Regions from separate parts of the Leuconostoc sp. C5 genome, predicted to be linked through region 2. Evidence: a T-box and tRNA genes for the amino acid it is inferred to sense, from the RefSeq annotation. Region 2 holds a T-box; the other holds one or more tRNA genes.

Region 1 (6,676 bases), 270 kb from region 2:
GACAATCATTACTTTTTTTGAAAGAATTACTTGCGAAACGTGGTGCAAAATCAATTAAAGTAGCGACTTTACTTGATAAGATTGAAGGTCGAAAAGTCGAAGTTGATGCTGACTATGCAGGATTCAATGTCCGTAATGAATTCGTAGTTGGTTACGGCCTTGACTATGAAGAGCACTACCGCAATTTACCTTATGTCGGTATTTTGAAAAAAGAAGTATACACTAAATAAACTTCGAACAAGAATTGAGGAAATACAATGAACAATAATAAAGGTGGCTTCTTACGAAGCAGTGTATTCTATATTTTCATATTTCTTGCTGTTGTAGGAATGGTTTACGGCTTGTTTGGTAACGATAAGACAACCACGAAAACGATTACATCAAGTGAATTTATTAAAGCACTGAATGATAAAGAATTGAAGTCAGTTACAGTACAGCCTGGTAACAGCATCTATAATGTTACTGGAACGTATAAGAAGGCACAAACAGCAACCAAGGATAAGGGACTTAGTTTATTCCAACCTACACAAAAGGTAACTAAGTTTACGTCAACTTTGCTACCCAATGATGCGTCGCTAAAGTCAGTGACAGACGCTGCTACAAAGACTAAAACAGAATTAGTGACTAAACAAGCTGAAAATTCTGGATTTTGGTTAAACTTGTTGGTATCCTTAGTACCCGTTTTGTTGATTGTTGCGGTATTTTACCTGATGATGAACCAAGCTGGCGGCGGAAAAGGTGGTCAAGGTGGCATGATGAGCTTTGGTAAATCCAAAGCCAAACCTTCAGATCCCAAGGATAACAAAGTACGTTTTGCTGATGTTGCTGGTGCCGAAGAAGAAAAGCAAGAACTGGTTGAAGTTGTTGAATTTCTAAAAGCGCCAAAGAAGTTTGTGAACTTAGGGGCCCGCATACCAAAGGGTGTATTGCTAGAGGGACCTCCCGGAACAGGTAAAACGCTTTTGGCCAAAGCTGTTGCTGGTGAAGCTAGCGTACCATTTTTCTCAATGTCAGGATCAGATTTCGTAGAAATGTTCGTTGGTGTTGGTGCATCCCGTGTTCGTGACTTATTTGAAAATGCTAAGAAATCTGCGCCAGCCATTATCTTCATTGATGAAATTGATGCAGTTGGCCGTCGTCGAGGAACAGGCATGGGCGGTGGTAATGATGAGCGTGAGCAGACTTTGAACCAAATTTTGATAGAAATGGACGGTTTCGAAGGTTCTGAAGGTGTTATTATTTTAGCATCTACTAACCGTTCTGATGTCTTAGATCCAGCGTTGCTTCGTTCAGGTCGTTTCGATCGTAAGATTTTAGTTGGAGCGCCGGATGTTAAAGGACGTGAAGCAATCTTAAACGTCCATGCAAAGAACAAGCCATTGGCAGACAATGTTGATTTGAAAGCTATTGCTCAGCAAACTCCAGGGTATGTTGGAGCGGATTTGGAAAACTTGTTAAATGAAGCGGCATTACTTGCTGCCCGTCGAAACAAGTCCAAAGTTGATGCTGCAGATATTGATGAGGCTGAAGATCGTATTTTCCAAGGTCCAGCCAAGACAAACCATAACATGTCTGAATCAGAGCGTCGTACAACTGCCTATCATGAAGCTGGTCATGCGTTAGTAGGATTAGTTCGTTCAGAAGCTTCAGTCGTTCGAAAAGTTACTATTGTTCCGCGTGGTCGCATTGGTGGTTATGCCTTAATGACGCCTAAGAATGATCGATATAACTTAAAATATTCAGAGGCTAAGGAGCAACTGGCAGGTTTGATGGGTGGTCGTGCCTCAGAAATATTTATGTTTAACGAAGCTAGTTCAGGCGCGTCAAATGATTTCCAACAAGCAACTGGTTTGGCTCGTCAAATGGTTACGGCTTTCGGAATGTCTGATAAGTTAGGCATGGTTCAACTTGAAGGTAATGCTAGCGTTGGCTATGCTGATCAAGCTGGTAACCGTGCATACTCTGAAGAAACAGCTCGTTTGATTGACGAGGAAGTACGTCGTTTGGCACGTGAAGCATTTGATGATGCTATTGCTATATTGCGCGACAATAAAGACAAATTGACAGCAATTGCTGAGGCTCTACTTGAAGTTGAAACATTAGATGAAAAGCAAATCAAGGATATTTATCTAACAGGAACCTTTACTCGTAAGGATATCCAAGATGATACAGAGCTTGCAAAAGCAAAGTCGTTTGAAGAAGCAAAAGCTGCTGCTGATGCTAAGGATTCACAAGCTGAACAACGCTTTGAAAAACAAGATGAAGAAAAGTCATCTGACGATCACTCAGAGTCCAAAAATGAGGATACTGATTCAACAGATAAGTCAGAAACAGATGACAATAATACAGAAAATAAGTAAAATAGAAGTTGACGGTGACGTCGACTTTTTATTTTGTCATGTGTTTAGCAAATACAAAAGTAATAAACTGTTAAATAAAAAAATATTAAATTAAACATAGGGAAAATTATGGCAGATCAATTTATCAAAGCAATTACTAAAAACAAGTATTTTCGTACGTTTGCCATAAATGGGACCAATCTCGTCCATCAGGCAGCGCAAATCCACGAAACATCGCGTATTGCTGCTGTTGTTCTTGGACGTGGTTTGTTGGCCACGACCTTGACAGCTCAGGCCGTTTTGAAAGGTGAAGAAACCTTATCAACAAAAATTAATGGACGCGGACCAATTGGCAATGTTGTAGTAGAATCTGATGCTAAAGGAAGTGTGCGTGGCTACGTAACCAACCCTAACCTTGAGACACTTATAAATGAAGCGGGACAGCTTGATGTGGCTAAAGCTGTTGGAAAAAATGGCTTTCTACAGGTTACAAAGTTTGCTCCCTATTCTGATCCTTACATAGGTCAGAGTCAATTGGTTAGCGGAGAAATTGGGGACGATTTTACATATTACTTAGCACAATCAGAGCAAACACCATCGGTTATAGGTGTTTCCGTTTATATGAACAGTGATGATACGGTTGCTGGAGCAGGTGGCTTTCTTGTTCAGGCGCTACCTGACGCTACTGATGAAGCAATTGATCAACTTGAGGTAGCTCTAAAAAATATGAAACCACTTTCTGAAATGATTCAAGAAAGATATACGCCATTAGAAGTGCTTGAAGAAATTTTTGGGAAAGGTGAAGTTGAGATCCTTCAAACAGCTGGCATCGGTTTGGCCGCAGAGCCATCCAAAGACGCTTATGCTAAAATGTTGCTCACACTTCCAGCATCTGAAATTCAGGCAATGATCAAAGAAGACCATGGCGCTGAAATTGTGGGAAAGTTCTCCGGAAAGCGTTACTTTTTCACAGAGGAACAATTATCCGAAATTTTGAAGCAGATTGAAAAAAATAACGAGTGACTTTGAGATTATTGTTTTTTTTTGGTATGATATTTAGTTAGTAGGCGTGTATTTAAAAAACGCGCAATAGGGAAGGATTTTATACAAATGGCTGAAGAAAAAGCCCTTAATGATCAAATGCTAGCGCGTCGACAAAAGTTGGCAACAATCGTTAGTGATTTACACTTAGACCCATTCGGTAAGCGATTTGAACGTACAGCAAAAGCGCAAGAACTGCATAATCTATATGATGCCAGCTCTTTAGAAGAGTTAGAGAATGCAAAACATGAAGTTGTTATTGCAGGTCGTATGGTTGCAAAGCGTGGCGCAGGTAAAGTTATTTTCGCTGATTTTCGTGATGTTTCTGGAAAAATTCAGGTTTATGCAAGACGTGATGATTTAGCAGATAATTATCCGATTATTAAAAGAGCAGATTTGGGTGACTTCCTTGGAATCAAGGGAATTATGATGAAGACTGAAGCTGGTGAATTAACAGTTTTGGCTACAGAATTAACACATTTATCTAAGGCTCTTCGTCCAATGCCTGATAAGTTCCATGGTATTTCTGATGTTGAAACACGGTATCGTAAGCGTTACTTGGATTTGATTGCCAATGAAGATTCTTTCAAAAAGTTCCAAGAACGCTCACATATCATTTCTGCTATTCGTGCATATATGGATAGAAATGATTTCCTTGAGGTTGAAACGCCAATTTTGCAAACTGAAGCCGGTGGTGCTGCAGCCCGTCCATTTATCACACATCATAATGCTTTGAATATTGATATGTACATGCGTATCGCAACAGAATTGTACTTAAAGCGTTTGGTTGTGGGTGGCATGGAACGTGTATATGAAATTGGCCGTATTTTCCGTAATGAGGGTATGGATCCAAAGCACAATCCTGAGTTTACAACAATGGAGTCATATGCAGCTTATATGGACTTTACAGATGTTATGGACGAAACTGAAGGTATTTTCAAAGCTGCCGCTTCTGTCGTCTCAGATGACTTGAAAATTACTTATCAGGGAACTGAAATTGATCTTGGTACAAAGTTTGCGCGCAAGCATTTAGTTGACTTGATTAAAGAACAAACTGGTATTGATTTTTGGCAGGAAATGTCTGTTGAGGATGCGCAAAAATTAGCAGATGATAAGCATGTTAAGTATGAAAAATACTGGGGTGTTGGTCACATTATCAACGCATTCTTTGAAGAGTTCGTTGAGGACACTTTGGTACAACCAACATTTGTTTATGGACACCCAGTTGAAGTGTCACCACTCGCTAAGAAAAATACCGATGATCCTCGTTTTACTGATCGTTTTGAATTGTTTATTATGGGTAGTGAGTATGCGAATGCCTTTACTGAGTTAAACGATCCTATTGACCAACGTGCACGTTTTGAGGCTCAAGCGGCTGAACGTGAGAATGGTAATGACGAAGCTGAAGGCATTGATGAAGACTTCATAGAAGCTTTGGAATATGGTATGCCACCTACAGGTGGACTTGGTGTTGGTATTGATCGTTTGGTCATGTTATTGACTGATTCTGACACAATTCGTGACGTTGTGTTGTTCCCAACAATGCGTCCAGAATAATAAATCATTGACAAGTCGTTACACAATTAGTTATAATAATATAGTTGTGTTAGCGACATTATTCCGACTTAGCTCAGTTGGTAGAGCACCTGACTGTTAATCAGGTTGTCGCCGGTTCGAGCCCGGCAGTCGGAGTTTTATGAGAAGCAAATCATCTTGATTTGCTTCTTTTTTATGTGATAAACTGTTGACAGATTTTCTCACTCATGGCATAATAATATAGTTGTGTTAGCAACGTCATTCCGACTTAGCTCAGTTGGTAGAGCACCTGACTGTTAATCAGGTTGTCGCCGGTTCGAGCCCGGCAGTCGGAGTTTCGCCGACGTAGCTCAGTTGGTAGAGCACGGGTATCGTAAACCTGGGGTCGGAGGTTCGAATCCTCTCGTCGGCACTATTATGCATATCTTGCAAAGCAAATCATCTGAGGTTTGCTTATTTTTTTACAATGAAAAGGACGCAATTGAAAAACATGATTGTACTATTCAATAAACCGTACAATGTTTTAACTAAGTTTACTGATGCTGAAGGGCGACCAACTTTGGCTGACTACATTGATATTCCACGGGTTTATGCCGCTGGTCGTTTGGACATGGACAGTGAGGGCCTATTATTGCTGACTGATAGCGGTAAACTGAATCATGAATTGACTGATCCTGATAATAAAGCCTATAAAACTTATGTTGTTCAAGTAGAAGGGGTCCCAACAAAGTCACAACTAAAGCAACTTGAGCAAGGTGTGGCGTTAAAAGATGGGTTAACTTTACCAGCTAAAGTCAAACGTATTCCTTACCCAAAATGGTTATGGGAACGAGAGAAGCCAATCCGTATTCGTAAAAACCAGCCAACGAGTTTTATTCAATTAAAAATAAAAGAGGGCCGTAATCGGCAAGTACGCCGTATGACAGCAGCTGTTGGTATTCCAACGCTACGCTTGATACGGACACATATTGGTGAATATCATATTGCCGACTTAAAACCAGGACAATATCGAATTGTGAAGTAATGATTTTGTGGTGCAAAAGCATCATAAACGGTTATAATAGTAAAAGATGTAAATTAAAAGAGGTGACCTCATGGGACGTAAATGGGAAAACATTAAAATGAAGAAGGCGCAGACTGATGGTGCTGCCGCTAAAGTTAACAGTAAGTATGGCATTGAAATTTATGCTGCAGCGAAGCAAGGTGGCAGTCCAGACCCTGAGGCTAATTCAACATTAAAGTTTGTTATTGAACGTGCTAAGCAAGCACAAGTGCCAAAGCACGTTATTGAACGTGCCATTGAAAAGGCAAAGGGTTCAGGGGATGAAACCTTTATCGAGGGACGTTACGAGGGATTTGGACCAAACGGTTCATTGATTATTGTAGATACGTTGACATCAAACGTTAATCGTACAGCTACAAATGTGCGCACAGCTTTCAATAAAAATGGTGGAACTTACGGTGCTGCTGGCTCTGTTAGTTATTTATTCGATGAAACAGGCGTGATTGTTTTTGAGGGTGAAGATGCCGATGCTACGTTGGAAACACTGCTAGACGCTGAAGTTGATGTTCGTGACGCCGAACAACAAGATGATCATATTGTTGTTTATACAGAACCAACTGCTTTGCATCAAGCAATTGCTGCTCTGCGTGAAAGTGGTGTGAGCGATTTCTCAACTACGGAAATCAGCATGTTGCCACAATCAGAAATGACACTGGCAGGCGAAGACTTAGAAATTTTCGAAAAGTTAATTGATGTA
Region 2 (6,676 bases):
CCCCGGTAAACCCTATGTTGGTATAGAGGTTCCTAATGATACTCAGGCAACTGTTGGATTCCGAGACATGATTGAGAATGCGCCATTTGATGATAATCCACTCAATGTGCCACTTGGCCGAGATGTAACAGGAAATATTATCATGGCAGACTTATCGGCTATGCCTCATTTGCTTATTGCTGGATCTACTGGATCTGGAAAATCAGTAGGGCTTAATGGTATTATTGTATCTATCCTTTTGCGTGCAAAACCTAATGAAGTTAAATTAATGATGGTTGATCCAAAAGTTGTTGAGTTATCTATTTATAACGGGATACCACACTTGCTGACACCAGTTGTTTCGGAGCCCCGTAAAGCAGCGAAGTCTTTGCAAAAAGTTGTTGACGAGATGGAAAATCGTTACAAGCTTTTAGCTCAATTTGGAAAACGTAATATTGGTGAATATAATGCGGCGGTTGAAAAGCAGAATGCTGAAGCTAAGGAAACAGATCAGCCAATTATGCAACCAATGCCATATATTGTTGCTATTGTAGATGAATTCGCTGACCTAATGAGTACGGTGGGTAATGAAATTGAAGTTTCTATCGCGCGCCTTGGTGCTAAAGCTCGTGCAGCCGGTATTCACATGATTTTGGCCACACAGCGACCTGACGTTAAAGTGATTAACGGTACCATAAAAAGTAATATTCCTGGTAGAATTGCTTTTAGAACAGCTTCTGGAATTGATTCGCGCACTATTCTGGACAGTAATGGTGCTGAGAAGCTGCTCGGAAAAGGGGATATGATTTTTGCACCGCCCGGTAAGCCGACACAACGTGTTCAAGGTGCATTTATTAGTAACACTGATGTGACTAATATTGTTGAATTTGTTAAGTCACAACAAGAGGTTCAGTATTCCGATGCAATGACTGTTACAGATGAAGAAATTGCTCAAGATAATTCGGAAAATGCTGATGGAAATAGTGATGATGAGTTATTCCAAGAAGCTTTGCAATTTGTTATCGAACAACAAAAAGCCTCAACATCACTGTTACAACGTCGTTTCAGGATTGGTTATAATCGAGCCGCTCGATTAATTGATGATTTGGAAGCAGGCGGTTACATTGGACCAGCAGACGGATCACGGCCAAGACACGTCAATATTTCAGATGGTAGCTCTGGGATAGAAAGTTAGCATTAGTTTCAAACTAAGTAGTATGATTATATTTTTTGAGTAGAATTAAATGATTAAGCAAACAGGAGAATAATAAAAATGGCACTTACAAAAAATCAAATTGCTGCACTACAAAATGTTTTTGATAATGGTATTTTAGATCATGATGCCGAGGCATTAGAAGCGCTAAAGATTGTATTAGCAGATTTAAAAAAATAATTGCAACACAGCAAAAAAAATGTTATGATGTTTCTCAGAAACATTGATAAGGACAACTCGATTGTCATGTACTTAAAGAGAGTTCATGTTTGGTGAAAATGAGCAGTGCATACATAAGAGACTACCTTTGAGTGGTGATTTAGTAGTTTTAAATGAAAAGTTGCCCGGGTGATACCGTTATATATCATTTGAGAGAAATAGGAATTTTTCCTGTTTTAAACTTGGGTGGTACCGCGGTAAAACGTCCCTTTAGATCTAATAAGGATCTGAAGGGACGTTTTTGTTTTATTAATGTAAAATACTAGAATGGAATTTGAAAGGAAAATAGCATGGCAGAAATCAGTCTTACATTCCCAGATGGCGCTATTAAAAAGTTTGATGAAGGGATTAAGCCAATTGGGGTTGCCGAAAGTATTTCAAAGTCATTGGCAAAGAAGTCAGTGTCAGGAAAAATAAATGGTTCATACATTGGCATGAACGATGTTATTACTGAAAGTGGCGATTTTCAACTAATCACTACATCAGATAGCGAAGCATTAGATCTACTTCGTCACTCAGCATCTCATTTATTAGCACAAGCATTAAAGCGAATTCCAAAATTTGCTAACATTCATTTTGGAGTTGGTCCTTTTATTGAAAATGGCTTCTATTACGACACAGATAATGGGGCTGGCAATCAAGTGTCAATCGAAGATTTCCCTGAAATCGAGGCGATTATGCACAAAATTGTGAAAGAGGATCTACCAATTCTTTCTCGCGAAATCACACGTGATGAAGCATTAGAAATATTTGCTGATGATCCATATAAAGTTGAGTTAGTAAATGATCTACCAGTCGATGAAAAGATCACAATTGCTGTTCAAGGAGATCATATTGAGCTTGATAAGGGTGGTCTGGTACCATCAACGGGTTGGATTAAGCATTTTAAGCTTACTTCAGTGGCTGGCGCTTACTGGCGTGGAGATTCAAGCAACCCAATGATGCAACGAGTATATGGAACGGCCTTTTGGAAAGCAGCTGACGTTGAAGCAGAAATTGCTCGTCGTGAAGAAGCTAAGGAACGTGATCATCGTGTCATTGGACGTGATCTTGATCTATTCTTTACTAGCCAGGAGGTTGGTTCAGGATTACCAGTTTGGCTGCCAAATGGTGCAACAATTCGTCGCCAAGTTGAAAGATATATTACAGATAAAGAGCTGTCAAATGGCTACCAGCACGTTTACACACCAGTATTGTCTAATTTGAACTTATATAAGACATCTGGTCACTGGGACCATTATCGTGAAGATATGTTCCCACCAATGGATATGGGGGATGGCGAATTTTTGGAATTACGTCCAATGAATTGTCCATCACATATCATGGTATTTAATCATAAGCCACGTTCATACCGTGAATTACCAATGCGTATTGCTGAATTAGGAATGATGCATCGTTATGAAAAATCTGGTGCTTTGACAGGGTTATCTCGTGTTCGTGAGATGACATTGAACGATGGTCATACATTCGTTGAACCAGAAAAGTTAGAAGAAGAGTTTAAGTCTATTCTAACAATGATGATGGGTGTCTATCGTGACTTCAACATTAAAGATTATCGTTTCCGTTTGTCTTATCGTGATCCCAAAAATACAGAAAAGTATTTTGATGATGATGAAATGTGGGAAAAGTCACAAAAGCAATTGAAAACAGCAATGGATGATCTCGGTCTTGATTATTTCGAGGCTGAAGGTGAAGCTGCTTTCTATGGTCCAAAGTTAGACGTTCAAACAAAGACTGCCTTAGGTAATGAAGAAACATTGTCAACTATCCAATTAGACTTCTTGTTGCCAGAACGATTTGACTTGAAATATATTGGTCGTGATGGTCTGGATAATCATCGTCCAGTGATGTTACATCGTGGTATTGTTGGTACGATGGAACGTTTCACAGCCTACTTGATTGAAATGTACAAGGGTGCTTTCCCAACATGGTTGTCACCTTTACAAGTACAAATCATCCCTGTTAATTTAGGTGCTCATGGTAATTATGCGAACGCTGTACAGCAGAAGTTACAGGATGCTGGATTGCGCGCTAATGTTGAAACAAAAGACGCTAAGATGGGCTACCTCATTCGTGAAGCGCAAACGAACAAAATTCCATATACTTTGGTACTAGGCGATTCAGAGGTAGATAGTAACACGGTTACTGTTCGTAAGTATGGTGATACAAAAACAGTTACAATGTCATACGATGAATTCCAATATTTGATTTTGTCTGATGTTTCTAATTACTCACGTGAAACCGAATGAACAAAATAGCGTTGTTTATTTTTAGAAAAAAATCAGCATACTAGATCATGTATGTATGAAAAGTCAAAGCACCCTGAGATGATCGAGGGGTGCTTTGCAATAGGAAAGGGAAATTTATATTATTATGTCCGATTCAAAAGGCGACAGTAATCTTCCGAAACGAGGTTTACAAAACCGACACGTTCAGTTAATAGCTATTGGTGGAACAATTGGTACTGGTCTATTCATGGGAGCAGGAAATTCAATCCATTTTGCTGGACCGTCCATTTTATTGGTTTACTTAGTTATTGGAATGTTTATGTTTGTTGTAATGCGTGCCATTGGTGAACTGCTGTATGCTGATCCCAGTCAACATACCTTTATTTCTTTCATCACTAAATTTTTAGGTAACCGTGCCGGATTCTTTGCACGTTGGTCATATTGGTTAACTGTTGTATTTATGGGGATGGCAGAGCTGACTGCAGTGGCAAAATATATTCAGTTTTGGCTGCCGGATTTACCAAGTTGGTTGATTCAAATCGTCATGCTTATTTTGCTAACGTCGATCAACTTAATTGCCGTAGCACTTTATGGTGAAACTGAATTCTGGTTTGCCATGATAAAGATTGTAGCCATCCTATCATTGATTGTGACAGGTATTATCATGGCTTTGACAGGATTTGAAACACCAGTTGGAAAAGTTGCTTTTAGTAATGTTTGGCATCACTTTGAGTTATTTCCTAACGGGGTTGGTAATTTTATTAATGCCTTTCAAATGGTCATGTTTGCATTTGTCGGCATGGAATTTATTGGCATGACAACGGCTGAAACGGAAAATCCCCGTTCGGTTTTGCCCAAAGCGATTAACCAAATTCCTTGGCGCATATTGTTTTTCTATCTGGGTGCATTGTTCATTATTATGACGATTTATCCATGGCAGAAAATTCCAGAGGATCAAAGTCCTTTCGTGATGGTTTTCCAGTTGGCAGGTGTGAAATGGGCTGCCGCTTTAATTAATTTCGTAGTATTAACGAGTGCTGCTTCAGCATTAAATTCAGTTTTGTTTAGTGCTAGCCGTAATTTCTTTGCTTTATCATTCCAATCTAAGGCCAAGTTTTTACAACCATTTAGAAAAACATCAAAAACACAATTACCAGTGAATGCTGTACTGGTTACATCATTAATGGTTGCTTTTTCGGCCTTAATCTCGGTTATTCCATCAATCACAAATGCATTTAGTTTTGTGACAAGCGCATCGACGGACTTGTTTTTGATGATTTATGTACTCATATTATTCGCTTACATGAAGTATCGCAAGTCAGATAGTTACATGCCTGATGGCTTTCTTGTCATAGCACCCAAGACGTTAGTGCCATTGGCAATTCTGTTTTTCAGTTTTGTATTTATTACGCTTTTCTTTAATCCAGAATCTCGTCTACCAGCAATTGGTGCTACCATTTGGATGGTCGTGTTTGGCTGTCTTTCAATGAGACAACCAAAACAGGCATTAAATAAGTAAGTTACCGTAATTTTTCTGGTTAGAAGGCAATTAAAATCGCAATAGGGATGAAAAGGTATATTTTAATATGACATGCTCACATGTGTGGTAAAATATTACTATTCGTACTTTAGGGGAACTTTATGTCATTTCTAATTGATTTTATTTTGCACATTGATGTCCATATTGGTAATCTTGTGCAAGCGTTCGGTTTATGGACGTATTTGATTTTATTTGCAGTAATTTTCATTGAAACTGGTAGTGTGATTATGCCGTTTCTACCTGGAGATTCACTGTTGTTTGCTGCAGGAGCTATTGCTGCTACGCCTGCTGGGCTAAATGCCGGACTTAATCATTGGGTATTTATGATTGTATTCTTCTTAGCAGCTGTTATTGGTGACTCAGTCAATTTTTGGATTGGTCGTACAGGTGGTTATAAAATTTTACATCATCGTTTCTTTGGTCGTTTCATTAAAGAACAACATATCAAAGAAGCTGAAGCTTTCTTTGAAAAGCGTGGTGCTGCGGCAATAATCATTGGGCGATACATGCCGATTGTCCGCACATTTGTACCGTTTGTGGCTGGTATCAGCCAATTTTCATACAAACATTTCCTACGTAATAGTTTGATTGCTGCGTTCTCTTGGAGTTTAATTGCAACCGGTGCTGGTTATATGTTCGGAAATATTCCATTTGTTAAAGCACACTTTTCTGTAATTATTTTGGGTATTGCGTTGGTCACATTAATGCCAACAATCATTGGTGTCGTTCGTTCAGCAATGGTTGCAAAGAAACAGAAAAAAATAATGTCGAAATAACCGCCATTCATGGCGGTTTTTCTGTATAATTATAACTATGAATAACTTAAAAAAACTACAAGAATTAACTAAAATTTCAACAATAGAGATTGCTGATGCACTAGATGTTGAAGTTGAAACTGTTGAAGCATGGCAAAATGAAGAAAAAGTACCCAGTGTGAGTGATTTTGAGGCATTAAGTGGCATCTTCTCTTCTCAATTGGATGCTCAAGGAATCGACTCTCAATCCAGCAAGCATCCAATCCACATTCGTTTATCTGTGGATTATCTATTGAACCTAGGAATAACACTTTCAGATTGGATTACTTTAAAGTGGTCCTTTGAAGGTCAGTGGAATAATGATCAGTTAGCCATCGGATTTTTTTCTAATAATCAATTAGTACGTGTTATTAGCACTGAAAGTGAATTTTCGGATGCTTTTGCAGGCTATCTGATTTTACAAACTGAAGGTGAGTTTGAACCATATATTGATGAATTTGATAATGATAGGGAATACGATTGGCGTTTGTTGCGTTTGAACGATGAAAAATTTGTGGATGTAACTAACGATTTAATTGCAGCCAATTTACCAGTCATCAGCTAACAGTAGAGAAGTACACAAAGTAGTGACGTCTGTATAATATTATGATACACTACAATCAGATGATAATACCTGTGAGACAATTGAATAAATTTGTCGATAATAAGGGTATTATTTTGCCAAAAACACAGTTTTCGTAAT

The links. The T-box of region 2 lies ahead of thrS (threonine--tRNA ligase). A T-box ahead of a tRNA ligase gene usually reads a tRNA of that ligase, here a tRNA-Thr.
Region 1: it has a tRNA-Thr gene. The T-box ahead of thrS (threonine--tRNA ligase) is inferred to sense a tRNA for this amino acid. The anticodon was not compared.

Annotation. Positions count from the first base shown of each region.
Region 1 is NZ_CP134351.1:360,297-366,972, forward strand. It holds gene hpt (hypoxanthine phosphoribosyltransferase) at 1-230, shown strand, start outside; gene ftsH (ATP-dependent zinc metalloprotease FtsH) at 258-2,360, shown strand; gene hslO (Hsp33 family molecular chaperone HslO) at 2,469-3,362, shown strand; gene lysS (lysine--tRNA ligase) at 3,450-4,937, shown strand; tRNA gene RHP56_RS02010 (tRNA-Asn) at 5,000-5,072, shown strand; tRNA gene RHP56_RS02015 (tRNA-Asn) at 5,179-5,251, shown strand; tRNA gene RHP56_RS02020 (tRNA-Thr) at 5,256-5,328, shown strand; gene RHP56_RS02025 (rRNA large subunit pseudouridine synthase E) at 5,407-5,940, shown strand; gene RHP56_RS02030 (YebC/PmpR family DNA-binding transcriptional regulator) at 6,011-6,676, shown strand, end outside.
Region 2 is NZ_CP134351.1:628,626-635,301, forward strand. It holds gene RHP56_RS03270 (FtsK/SpoIIIE family DNA translocase) at 1-1,174, shown strand, start outside; T-box leader at 1,407-1,624, shown strand; gene thrS (threonine--tRNA ligase) at 1,702-3,660, shown strand; gene RHP56_RS03280 (amino acid permease) at 3,785-5,158, shown strand; gene RHP56_RS03285 (VTT domain-containing protein) at 5,281-5,955, shown strand; gene RHP56_RS03290 (hypothetical protein) at 5,993-6,538, shown strand.